4 regions of the Paenibacillus sp. 37 genome follow, and region 1 is predicted to be linked to each of the others. Evidence: riboswitches for the same ligand, from Rfam matches in the RefSeq annotation. Region 1 holds a riboswitch; each other region holds the start of a gene.
What was found. A riboswitch is a leader RNA that binds a small molecule or an ion and turns the genes downstream of it on or off. The one in region 1 is predicted to bind thiamine pyrophosphate.

Region 1 (3,174 bases):
AATGTAAAAGATTCGATTATGCGTACAGACAGCAGCACATCACAAGGGAAAATTACGAATACCCGTTATTCCAAAGTACCAACGTTGTTCAAGGGGTTTGCTTCAGGGAAAACGAGCCAGTCTGGGAACACGCAATATTAGACAGGAGATTGAATCGCTGGAGTTGGTAAAAGTTTAAGCTCCGCTTGTAATTTGAAGTTAAAATATAACGCCAAAAGAGCGTCCCAAGGTCATTGCCACAATGACTTTGAGGGCGCTCTTTGTAATGCAGATGTGATAATATTTCTGCTGAGCAATGTCTTATAGAGGATGCTCAGACTATTTCTCTCCTGGAACTTCAACGATGACTTTGCCTTTCTCGGGGACAACAGAACCGGTATCACTAGAGCCCAATTTGTTCATGATCTCGTAAGAGGTTTCTTCAAGCATGCGAGAGTACTTGAATGATACGAGTGTTTGACCTGTTACGGAAGGACGAGTCCCTGCTTCAGCAACGGCTTTGTTTTTAATAAAGAACAGGTCAACGATGGTTCCGGCATTTTTGCTAATGTTAGCCTGCCATTGTAGCAGTGCACTTCCATTTTTAAGGATATAATAACTGATCAGATCGTTATCCTCAACAACGAAGAAACGATCTTTTTTACCTTGCTCAAAGATGTATTCAATGGATGAATCCACCGGACCTAAAGGATTGCGAATGTCCAGACGTGCTTGTCCCAGTTCAGAGAAGCGTGGCAGATGCAATGCGGCTTCACGCGCCACAGTCAGATCGGAACTGTTATATTCTTTTACAATCGTAGCGTCGGTAGTGTAAATGTAGGCTTCCTTGGCCTTCTGGTTCCACTGCACCTTGGCACCAAAAGCTTCACCGATGGCACGGAGCGGAAGCATCGCTTTACCATTCACCAGAATCGGCGCTGAGGAGAATGTCGCATTCTGACCGTTTTTCTTCATTGTTTTGCTGTTAGGTGTAAGGACATACTTATCGCTGCCTGTGCTAATGCTGATCTCTTTTGTTTCGTTATTGTAACCAAACGTATAGTTGCCGAGGAATTGAAGCTCCGTCAATGCCACGTAAGTAATACCCTGCCGTATGACAACATCATATTGAGCTTGAACATTGTTAATATAAGCTGTCGGTTTAGGTTTAGTTGCTGCGGCTTCCGCCATAGTGGATGAGAGTAAGGCAGGTGCCGTACCTGCGGTGAGTATCGAAGCGGCAAGGACCATTTTCCATGTTTTAAGCTGCCAAACAGAATTGTAATCTTTCATCACTATCAATCTCCCTTCTAATGTTTAAGACGGACTACATAACCTAAATGTTTCATATTATGGAAAGTGAACCATCAGATTCTTTCCCCTGTTACCCCAAATGAAGCATGATGATTTTTCTAGGGATTGCCACAAATACCCATCTGATGTACATTAGAAGCAATGAAATAAGTGAACCGGGAGCTCAATGAAGTTGGGCTGAGAGAGTGGCCTTATGCCGCTGACCGTACATCTGATCTGGGTAATGCCAGCGTAGAGAACATGGATTTGCGATATGTAAGGGTGAATTGTGAGAATGAACGTGGATGAACAACAGACCTCTTTGAACTGTGGTGGTGTATCTGCCATGACGGAGGGGCGCTGGTTGATATTCCGTATTTTTGACATCCACCCAATACATCATTGTGAGGATTGTACACTGTACGTAAGGCCTGCCCGGAACCGGGGAGGCTTTTTCGTTTATTTTTAGAGGTTGTTCAACCAGTCTTTTTGAACACACACTTTTACAACTCCCACAGGGAACAAAGGAAGGACGTAGAGAACATGGCAACAACAGCAGGCAACAAGCGATTGAAACTAACGGATATTCTGGTAACCATCGTGATCGCAGTAGTGTTTGGGGTGATCTACAAGATATGGGGACCTACATATGACTTGATGAAACCCTTTGGTGTTCATGCGGAGCAGATGATCTACGGCATGTGGTTTATGGCGGGCACGTTTGCTTTTGTTATCATTCGTAAACCTGGCGTGGCTATTCTAGCCGAGGTTGCGGCTTCAACGGTAAGTGCTTTTCTGGGCAGTGAATGGGGCATGTCCACACTTGTATACGGTCTGTTGCAAGGATTGGGAGCCGAGATATTCTTCGCCGCATTTTTGTATCGTAAAACCAACCTGTTTGTCACCTGTCTTGCAGCCATAGGAGCCGCAGCGGCTTCGCTTTTGCTGGATTATCAGTACGGGTATATTGATTCACTCTCGGCCTGGAATTATACGTTATTTATCGGATTACGCTTCATCGGAAGCATCTTGATTGCAGGAGTGTTTGCTTATTATCTCGCCAAAGCATTGGAACTGACCGGTGTAACACGCTCACTCAGACCAGTATCCAAACAAGATTATGAGGCGCTGGATTAGATGAGCGTAGAGGGGAATTCGCAAGCGGTAAGTGTGACAAATCTAAGATGCAAGTTCCCGGGAGAGAAAGCCTTGGTATTTCAAGGCTTGTCTCTTTCTGTGCGTCAAGGGGAGAAAGTGCTGTTGCTTGGCCCAAGCGGCTCCGGTAAATCGACGTTATTGCAAGTTCTGAGCGGTTTAATTCCACGTTCAGTTGAAATTCCGATGAAATGTGATGATATTCAGGTTCCCGCCAGAGCAGGAGTAGTCTTTCAGGATCCGGATACCCAGTTCTGTATGTCCTTTACGGATGAAGAGATCGCATTTGTTCTGGAAAACCGAAATATTCCGCGTGAAAAGATGCCAGGGCTGATTGAATATTATCTGAAACAAGTGGGGTTATCCTTTGAACAGAATCGTGTATTGATCCAGTCCATGTCTCAGGGGATGAAGCAGCGTCTCGCGATTGCTTCAATGCTTGCCATGGACCCGGAGGTATTGTTTTTGGATGAACCCACTGCACTGCTGGATGATGAGGGTACTTCCCAAGTGTGGGATACCGTTAAACGGATCGCCAGTGACAAAACGATCATCATCGTTGAACACAAAATAAACGAGATTGTGGATATGGTCGACCGCATCATTGTCTTATCACCTGAAGGAAAGATTGTGGCGGATGGGCCAGCACAGCAGGTATTCACGGATGAACGGAGCAAGTTGAGGGATTATGGAATCTGGTATCCGGGTGTGTGGGATGAGCACGAGCAGGCAATTAAGGAAGAAGAG
Region 2 (3,174 bases), 270 kb from region 1:
CGATCTGCGTCAGTTCCCCGAGCGTAGCCAGTTCTGCCATCTGAGCTTCGTCATTGGCATCGTAGATACTGCCTGGACGAAGTCCATCTCCCAGCGAAAACGCCACATCATACCTTTTCATAATCTCGCAGATTTCTTCAAAATGAGTGTACAAAAAATTCTCCTGATGATGCGCCAGACACCATGCTGCCATAATGGACCCGCCCCGGGACACAATGCCTGTCATCCGTTTGGCCGTCATCGGGATATAACGCAGCAGTACACCTGCATGAATCGTAAAGTAGTCCACGCCTTGCTCTGCCTGCTCTATGAGTGTGTCACGGTACAACTCCCAGGTCAGCGCCTCCGCTTCGCCATTCACCTTCTCCAGCGCTTGATACAGCGGTACCGTACCAATCGGCACAGGAGAATTACGAATGATCCATTCCCGGGTCGTATGAATGTTTTTGCCTGTGGACAGATCCATCACGGTATCCGATCCCCAGCGTACTGCCCAAGTCATCTTCTCCACCTCTTCCTCGATGGAAGAGGATACGGCAGAGTTCCCTATGTTGGCATTGATCTTCACGTGAAAATGACGACCGATCAACATCGGCTCACTCTCCGGGTGATTGATGTTGGATGGCAGAATGGCCCGTCCACTCGCCAGCTCCTGACGTACAAATTCCGGTTCCACGCCCTCACGAATGGCGGCGAATTCCATCTCTGCCGTAATGACTCCCTGTCTCGCGTAGTGCATCTGGGTCACACAGCGTCCTGGCTGTGCCCGCAGCGGTTTGCCACGTAATCCGGGGTACTCTTCGGCGCCGGCTCTCTTCCCTCCGGGCTTCAGTCCGTTATCCTCCGGTTTAACCGTACGGCCCCGATAAGCTTCAACATCGCCGCGCTCTGTGATCCAACGGGTGCGCAGGGCTGGCAGACCTGCACGGATATCCGCATGAAATGCGGGATCGGTCATGGGGCCGCTCGTATCGTAGACACGCAGCGGTTCGTTATGCTCCACCCCTTGGGGAGTATTCGTGTCATGAAGGGCTATCTCACGCTCCGGTACAGCAATGTCCGACCGTGAGCCCTGAATGTAGACTTTGCGGCTGCCCGGAAAGGGCTGAACCCGTCCGGCCGCTCCTGTTTCTTTTTCCACCTGCTGACCGTTATGTTCCTGTTCCATCGCTTGTTGTCCCGTTTGATTTCCTGTACTCATGTTCGATTGTCTCCTCCTCAGTGTTCATCGCTTGTTTGGTTGGTATCGTCATTAGCTCGCTTACGTACCTGTCCCAAATCATGCGCAATGCAGAGAAGAAAGAGCGATCCTACGCCAGACCAGAGGGAGACATTATTCATGTACAGTTAACGACAGAACGGAGGCTACCACAGATCATGGATCTATGGTGACTTCTCTCTCATCATCCAAGCCCACTTTCGCAGGTTATTGAAAAAGAAGTCGATGGAGTACGTGCTATATCGCCCGTTCACTGTATATAAAAAAGCCGGTCCCCGAAGGAACCGACTTTTATGTCCATCACCAATAATGCACCTTCATGCGGCTCCTAAACGGAGCCCTACAAGGGTCACATCATATGGTGGTTGTGGTCATATCGCCGATTACTTCCCTACGCTGGTATGATCCAGATCAGGTGCAAAGGGTCCGGAATCTCATGCGATTCCGTCTCAGTCCGGACAATTCGGACTCCCCCAGTAACGTTAAAAGTTGCGGCATACATAAGCCGCCGTTCATATTCAATGAAGCTGACCCCGATGGGCAGTCCATTACAGAGTAGCGCAACCGGAACATAAAAACAACCTTTATATTCCAGAACACCAACTCAATTTGGAAAAAAACTTACATCAGCATCAGGATAACATGAGCCCCATCTGCGTAGCAGCATCCTTCAACACAGGTGCGTATTCATGCAATGTCTCCTGCGAAAGTCGGCTGACAGGCCCTGAGACCGAGAGAGCAGCTGCAATATTGCCTCGGCGATCCATAATCGGTACAGATACCGCGGCAGCTCCCGGCTCACGCTCCTCATAACTCGTCGCATATCCGTTATCCCGGATATCTCCCATTTGCGCCAAATACACCGCGGGATCAATAAACACCGGCCATTCCGGCCCGTTCATCAGTTCTTCACGATCCTCGTCCGTGGCAAACGCCATCAAAACTTTGCTGGAAGCGCCCACAGACAGCGGGAGTCTAACACCCACTGGAGCGACTCGGCGGATCGCCTGATCACTTTGCACAGCTTGAATCCGTATCCTTTCACTCCCATCACGCAAGTACAGACTTACCGTCTCCCCCAATCGATCTCTCAGTCGCTCCATCGCAGGCAGCAGCAGAATAGCGGGATCATCACTGCGGGACATATGAGCTGACAGCTCCCAGATTCGGATGCCAAGTCGGTACTTCTCTGTTGCTGCATCGCGGATCACGAACCCTCGATCCTCCAGCGTAGCCATCAAACGGTGCACTGTACTTTTGTGCAGGCCAATCTGGCTGGCAATTTCGGTGAGTCCCAGATCACTGCGTGTGGTAAAACATAATAATATATCCAGCGCCCGTTCCACAGCCCGGACGGTTAACTTTCGATCTTCCATGGCATAATGCCCTCCTCATGTTTCATCACATGAAACTTGGTTACATAAATTATATGAGAAACGGTCTCATCTGTAAACCAAAAAGAGCCAAAATTAAAATAGGCCAACGTGTAAATTTTTCCTTTTTATAAGACTTAATCCCCTGTAATTTACACACTAAGGTAATGTTACCCATATATCTTAAGAACTATATAACAATTGCGTAACAAATGCCCTCAATCAATTGACTTTGACTATATTGGAACATACGATAAAGATATATTACATTAAGATATCGCTCTGAAGCAGGCTCTGAAATCGACGCAATTCTCTTTTCATGTCGTTGTTATCTTCAACTGAACTTCAAAGGAGGGGCATTCATGTATCCAACATCCCAGAGCGAAGCCCCGCTGCAAACAAAAGTGTCCGATCTGCCCTCTTCCCTATCACCGAGGCTGATTCGGTTCAAACATATTATCGTAGCGCTGCTGCTCTCCGTTGTATTTTTTCTACTGTTTTGTTTTATTGCACTGCATGGTTATATCGCATGGGTATTATCCAATCCTACTGTAGCGCCGGTCTTCTCCAATCCGATGCAAG
Region 3 (3,174 bases), 3.1 Mb from region 1:
AGGTCTGTACCCTGCATGTTCATCTGAGAACTGAACGGCAGCTATTTCACCTTTCACCGACCACACAGGCAAGCTCAGATTTACATGTCTCATCAACTCTTCACTCTGTAATCCAGCCGCTATAATGACATGTTTGCATTTCATCTCACCGATCGATGTGGTGATCCCCTGAACGCCGTGTTCGTTTGCTTGCACACGTATATCCTGTATGTCCTCCATAACCCGTGCTCCCAATGCTTGAGCGGATTCGGCGTATGCCTTCGTTAGATGGATTGGAAGAATTTCACTCTCGTAAGGTCTGTAATAGGCTCCATACGTATCTCTGTTGAGCCATGATGCCTCCTGTTGCACAACGGAACGATCCCACCATACCTCATCAGTAGAAGCAGACAACGCAGACTTCCGATTGTCCTTATACCTACTTAATTCACTGTATGAACGAAAAGGAGTTAGGAATCCCTGGCGTTGCAGGCCAGTCTCTACCTCACTGAGTGTAGCCATTAGCACCTGTTGTTCGATAAGTAACTGTCTACTCTGCCTGGCGAGCTTAGCCATCAAAGGATGAGCAAAATCCTCACTATCTGCCGCCAGCATTCCAGCCGCCGCGCAAGAAGTGCCTCCTGCAATCGCCGAACGCTCCAGCAACAGCACATCCTGTCCACGGGAAGCAAGCTCATATGCGATGGCACATCCAACAACGCCTCCGCCTACAATAATCGTTTCTGCATGAATCTTATCCGGTCTATCAGTAATGATCTTTTTCATCCTCTCATCTCCTTGATTCAGCGGCTCAGACCTTCTGTAGCAACGATACCCTGCCTTAATAATGCAGCCGCCCGATCCGGGGAAACGCTCGCCCATACATTCGAGATCACAGCAACTCCCTGTGCGCCTGCAGAGCGAATAGCGTGAATGTTTCCCGGTTTGATTCCCCCAATCCCCATGACAGGAATGGAGACACCAGAGCACACTTCAGCCAGAGCATATAATCCTCTTGGTTCAAGATCAGGCTTACTGTTGGTTGAGTAGACATGCCCGAAGAAAAGGTAATCGGCTCCCCGTTCTTCAGCGATTTTTGCCTCATCGATTGAATGAACAGATACACCCAGACGAATTCGCTGGACATTGCTTATAACAGCAGGGTTGTAGTTACGTATAGCCTCTTGCCCCCAATGTACACCGCCATAGATGTCATTCTGTGGTGGCAGTTCTGAACCATTGATAACGATGCGACAAGATGGAACGCCAACACCACGCAGACTTTCAGCCCAACCGATCTTTTGTTGCCATGAGAGTTGTTTCTCTCGTATATGGATGTAGTCCACCCATGGCCAAACGTCCTTTGCAGCTTTTACAAAAGATGCTTGATTCCCTACACCCGTAGATACAACATGCAGTTCAAATGATCCGTGTACACGTTCATGAGAAATTACCGTACTGTTCATCTCCTTCCAGGCGTGAATGCTATGAAAACACAAAAAAGCCACTCCCGTAGGGGAGTGGCTGCGTGTTAATTATAGGACCAGATGACTGACTGAAGCATACAGTTCATTTCGTGTAATAAAGCTATAGACCTTATAGCCTTAACGTTATACACGCAACTGCATGTTTCAATTCGTTAAGCAGACGGTTGAAATCCTTTCGAATTGCCGTTGCTCACGTCATTCACTGAAACGCGCTCGCCACTTCCCTACGCTGGTATGATCCAGATCAGGTGCAAAGGGTCCGGAATCGCATTCTTCCATCTCAGCCGCATCGTGCGGCCCCCCTAGTGTTCATATGAAGTTGTAGCCTATGTTACCATAGACGGATTTTTTTGTCACCGTCATTTCTGTTAAACATGGTCTTGAATCTTCTAGTTTTTCTCAGACCATTCTTCGACATTCCATGTTTTGGTAACCCAACCCTCGTAGAAATCAGGTTCATGAGATACAAGTAACACCGTTCCCTTGAATTCTTGCAAAGCACGCTGCAACTCCGCTTTGGCTGTGACATCGAGATGGTTTGTCGGCTCATCGAATAAAATCCAGTTGCTTTCACGCATCAAAAGTTTGCATAAACGAACCTTGGCTTGTTCTCCACCACTCAGCATGTTAAGCGGACGGGTAATGTGCTCATTTTTCAACCCACAGCGAGCGAGATGACCCCGGACCTCATTCTGGGTCAAATGTGAAAACTCATTCCAGACGTCCTCGATAGGCGTGATATTTCCAGCACGAACTTCCTGCTCAAAATAGGCCGTTTCGAGATAATCTCCCAAAAAGGTCTTTCCACTGAGTGGAGATATTTTGCCTAGGATAGTTTTCAGCAGTGTCGATTTACCCACACCATTACAACCTACGATGGCAATTTTCTCACCACGTTCAATTGTCATCGTCATTTTGGGCAGCAAAGGATACGTATATCCAATTTCAAAATCAATGCCCTCAAAGACCGTTTTGCTGCTCGCGCGGGCATCCTTGAATTTGAACGTTGGTTTAGCTGCTTCATCCGGACGATCAATACGTTCAATTCTGTCCAGCTGTTTCTCCCGGCTCTTCGCTCGACCTGAAGTTGAAGCACGTGCCTTGTTACGCTGAATGAAATCTTCCTGTTTCTTGATGTACTCTTGCTGCTTCTCGTATGCATCAATATGCTGGGCTTTATTCATATCAGCCATCTCGAGGAACTTGTTATAGTTCGCTGCATATCTCGTTAATTTGGCAAATTCCAAATGATAAATGACATTTACGACTTCATTCATGAATTCCGTGTCATGGGAGATTAAGAGGAACGCGTGCGGGTAGTCCTTCAGGTAACGTGACAACCATTCAATGTGTTCTACATCCAGATAGTTGGTCGGCTCATCCAGCAAAAGCGCTGTAGGTTTCTCGAGCAAAAGCTTGGCAAGAAGCACCTTGGTACGTTGTCCACCACTTAGAGCTGCGACATCTCGATCAAGACCAATTGCGGACAAACCAAGACCATTGGCCATCTCTTCCACTTTTACGTCAATCAGATAAAAGTCGCCCTGTTCCAGTTGTTCCTGAATATCGCCCATCTCTTCCAGCAACTGCTCCAGCTTATCTGGATCTGCATCTGCCATCTGGTCCGTAATATTCATCATTTCTTTTTCCAATTCAAGCAACGGAAGGAATGCATCCTTAAGGACGTCACGAATGGTTTTGCCTGGCG
Region 4 (3,174 bases), 520 kb from region 1:
GATCTGGGAGATGATGCTTGGGCTGCCAGCCTCGACGAGTACTTCGTGCATTTTGCGGACAACCTCCAGCAGTTCCTCCAGTTCCCCCTCCATCGTGGTGTCGAGCGGGTTCACCTGATATTTCAGGCCAGATTGCTGAATAACTTCAATGGCGCGATCTACATAAGGATATGAGTTCTCGCCATTAGGCGTTTTCGGAATAACCTGAATGCTAAGTAGTGTGCTTGCCATGAGAGATCACGGCTCCTTTCGTGATATATAAAATGAACTAATGACGGTTACACTTGCCACTTCGATGACAGAATAACCTTCCAATCGCTGTTATCCCCAGATTTTTTTGATTCCCTTTCTCTAAAGGGAAAATCCGGTGATAAAGGCGACCGCTTCGCTTTTTCACGTTATTTCTGTCCTCTCCGTCCTCGTGTAAATATTAAGTTCGTTTTATATGAGATATTTTATTGGGGTAAAAACGCGTTCGTATATGCTTTGCTCACGTCGACCTGTTCATCCAGCAGTTTTTTGCTAAACATCCAGTCGGTGTAGTTCTGCCATACTTCCTGTTTCTGTTCTCCCCAGCGCGGGGCGTCATCCGTGTACTTTGGACTAAGCCATTTCTGGCTTGCCAGGACCAAGTCTTTATCCAGATCCGGGACGGCCTTGATCAGAATATTCGCTGCGTCTTCGGGATGATCAATTGCGTATTGATATCCTTCTGAAGTGGCTTTCAGGAATGCTTTCACCAACTCAGGGTCGTTCTGAATCGTCTGCTCGTTTGTTACGAGAACAGGCGTGTAGTAATCCAGTGCATCTGAATAATCCTTCACATATAACATGTCGATCGGTTCTCCGCGCAGTTCAGCTTCAATCCCCGTCCAGGCGTAGAAAATCCACGCGAAATCAATATCCCGTTTCACTGCGGTGAAAAAGTCAGCGTCACCCATGTTAATGTTTTTTACTTTGGATACATCGGCTCCGTCGCCTTCCATAATGGATTGCATCACGGCTTCTTCCACAGGCGAACCCCAACCGCCATAGGTTTTCCCTTCAAAATCTTTCGGTGACTTGATATTCCGATCCGCCGGAGCAGCGAACCCGGATGTATTATGCTGAATAACTGCTGCGATGGAGACGAGTGGAACACCTTGTGTACGGGCTTGAGTTACACTTTCCTGATAACTTACGCCAAAAGGCACTTCATTCGAGGCAACCATCGTATCTGCGCCGCCGGCACCTGGCTGGACAATCTCCACATTCAAGCCTTCGGCCTTATAAAAACCTTGATCTACAGCTGCATATAAGCCGGTATGATTCGTATTTGGTGTCCAGTCGAGTACGACTTTAATATCCTTGAGGGCTGCGTTGTCACCTTCGTTGCTGCTCTCCGTATTCGTGTTGCCGTTCTGTTCTGCCGGGGCAGCTTCTTTACCGCCACATGCGGCCACGGTCACCAGTAGTACACATAAGAGCAACAGTCCCATTGTTTTACGCCATTTCATCTGTGATTCTCTCCTTCGGTATGTCCGGCCGATTGGCACGGGGTACTCCTTGGCTTCATATCCAATCATCTTGCATAAATCGACAGATTTATACCAGTTGGATCTGGATGACTTATTTTTGTTTCGATAAATAAAACAAAAAAAGCGTCCCGTAATCCGGGACGCGTGCAGGCGTTAGAGAGGTGGCGTTCAGCCAGAGGGCTGTGCCATTTCGATATACTCCGATTCCTACGCTGGCATGATCCAGATCAGGTCTAAGGGTTAGTATCTTGGTGGGATACACTCTCAGCCGGCCAATTCCGACTCCCCTGGGAAACTATGAAGTTACGGGCATTACTAGGTGTAATTATAGGCCAGAGGCCCATTCGTGTCCAGTCAGGAACTGGATGGGGACAGATATGAACTTATCAAACAGGCCTTTATACAGATGTATATCAGCCTGTTTAGATGTGTTATTTTCAATAATTATCATTGCGAATCATATAAGGAAATCTGGCTGAGTGTAAAAGCACCGGATAGTGGGTCATAGCCTAAGTGCTGAAGATCTGGAGGGCTCCCAACAAATACTTAGATCAAATCCGATGTTTGATATCTCGTCGCATAAGGGCTGCTTTCCCTATTTCAGTGATCAGCTTTTGCTCGTTTGACCTTGAGCGGTGCAGCTTGAGTAATTTAAACAACATAATTTAGATACAAAAGGAGATAGTACTGCTATACAAATAAATACTTTTACATACAAGTGGGGGAGTACTGAATGATCCTTAAAACCATAATCGCAATTATTTTGTCCTATAGTGTCTACGTTTTTTTCACGGCTTACCTTTTATTTTTGGTTCCGTCTCCATCGACTATTGAAAATACGGATATGCAAAAAACGTTAACAGAAGGAAGTACAACAGATCGCGTAATGCTCCTGGAGGACGGCTTTCAATCGGGTCAGGTGAGAATCCAGACCATTCGAGAGGCGAAAACAAGCATCGACCTGGCGTATTACTCCATCCAAAAAGGAAAAACATCTCAACTCTTTTTTGCTGCGTTATTCGATGCAGCTGATCGGGGTGTTCATGTTCGAATCATTTTAGACGGGATTTTTCACAGCATGCGCGGAGAGTTGCGTAATATTCCAGATGCCATTGCAGCTCACCCCAATGTGGAATTAAGATATTATGAACCACTCCACCTATTTATGCCATGGACATGGCATAACCGTATGCATGACAAGATCCTTCTTGTCGACAACACATATGGCATTATTGGCGGCCAAAATATTGGTGATAAATACATGGCATCGCAACCCCCAAAAGACTATGTATTCGATCGGGATGTCCTTGTTTACAATACAAACGATAATACGAACAGCACGGTTGTTGAAATGAAACAATATATAGATCAGTTATGGAACCATCCATTCACCAAACCAGAAAAACATGCAAAACGTCAGCATCATGCAAAGGGGCTAAAAGAGCTTTCTCAACTAGCTGAGTTATATCAAAAAGCTCAGGCTCAGAACGATCCTTTTGTTAAAGTGTTGCCAAAGGAATGGGTTCGAGGAGCGCTTCATTCCGACCACGTTGCTTTCATTCACAATCCAATTAAAAGGCTGTATAAAGACCCGATCATGTGGAGAACATTTGTTCATTTCGCCAATCAAGCAAAGTCGAAAGTGTACCTTCAGACG

Region 2: linked by a shared signal. The riboswitch ahead of thiC (phosphomethylpyrimidine synthase ThiC) and the one ahead of F0220_RS04640 (ECF transporter S component) in region 1 are both predicted to bind thiamine pyrophosphate.
Region 3: linked by a shared signal. The riboswitch ahead of F0220_RS17740 (thiamine phosphate synthase) and the one ahead of F0220_RS04640 (ECF transporter S component) in region 1 are both predicted to bind thiamine pyrophosphate.
Region 4: linked by a shared signal. The riboswitch ahead of F0220_RS02510 (ABC transporter substrate-binding protein) and the one ahead of F0220_RS04640 (ECF transporter S component) in region 1 are both predicted to bind thiamine pyrophosphate.

Annotation. Positions count from the first base shown of each region.
Region 1 is NZ_CP043761.1:1,029,748-1,032,921, forward strand. Features, by position in the region: gene F0220_RS04630 (pectate lyase) at 1-141, shown strand, start outside; gene F0220_RS04635 (copper amine oxidase N-terminal domain-containing protein) at 319-1,272, opposite strand; TPP riboswitch at 1,438-1,548, shown strand; gene F0220_RS04640 (ECF transporter S component) at 1,816-2,409, shown strand; gene F0220_RS04645 (ABC transporter ATP-binding protein) at 2,410-3,174, shown strand, end outside.
Region 2 is NZ_CP043761.1:760,491-763,664, reverse strand. Features, by position in the region: gene thiC (phosphomethylpyrimidine synthase ThiC) at 1-1,168, opposite strand, end outside; TPP riboswitch at 1,591-1,704, opposite strand; gene F0220_RS03565 (IclR family transcriptional regulator) at 1,852-2,595, opposite strand; gene F0220_RS03560 (alpha/beta hydrolase) at 2,955-3,174, shown strand, end outside.
Region 3 is NZ_CP043761.1:4,147,463-4,150,636, forward strand. Features, by position in the region: gene thiO (glycine oxidase ThiO) at 1-765, opposite strand, end outside; gene F0220_RS17740 (thiamine phosphate synthase) at 783-1,445, opposite strand; TPP riboswitch at 1,671-1,780, opposite strand; gene F0220_RS17745 (ABC-F family ATP-binding cassette domain-containing protein) at 1,856-3,174, opposite strand, start outside.
Region 4 is NZ_CP043761.1:513,632-516,805, forward strand. Features, by position in the region: gene F0220_RS02505 (MTH1187 family thiamine-binding protein) at 1-231, opposite strand, end outside; gene F0220_RS02510 (ABC transporter substrate-binding protein) at 456-1,496, opposite strand; TPP riboswitch at 1,704-1,816, opposite strand; gene F0220_RS02515 (phospholipase D-like domain-containing protein) at 2,251-3,174, shown strand, end outside.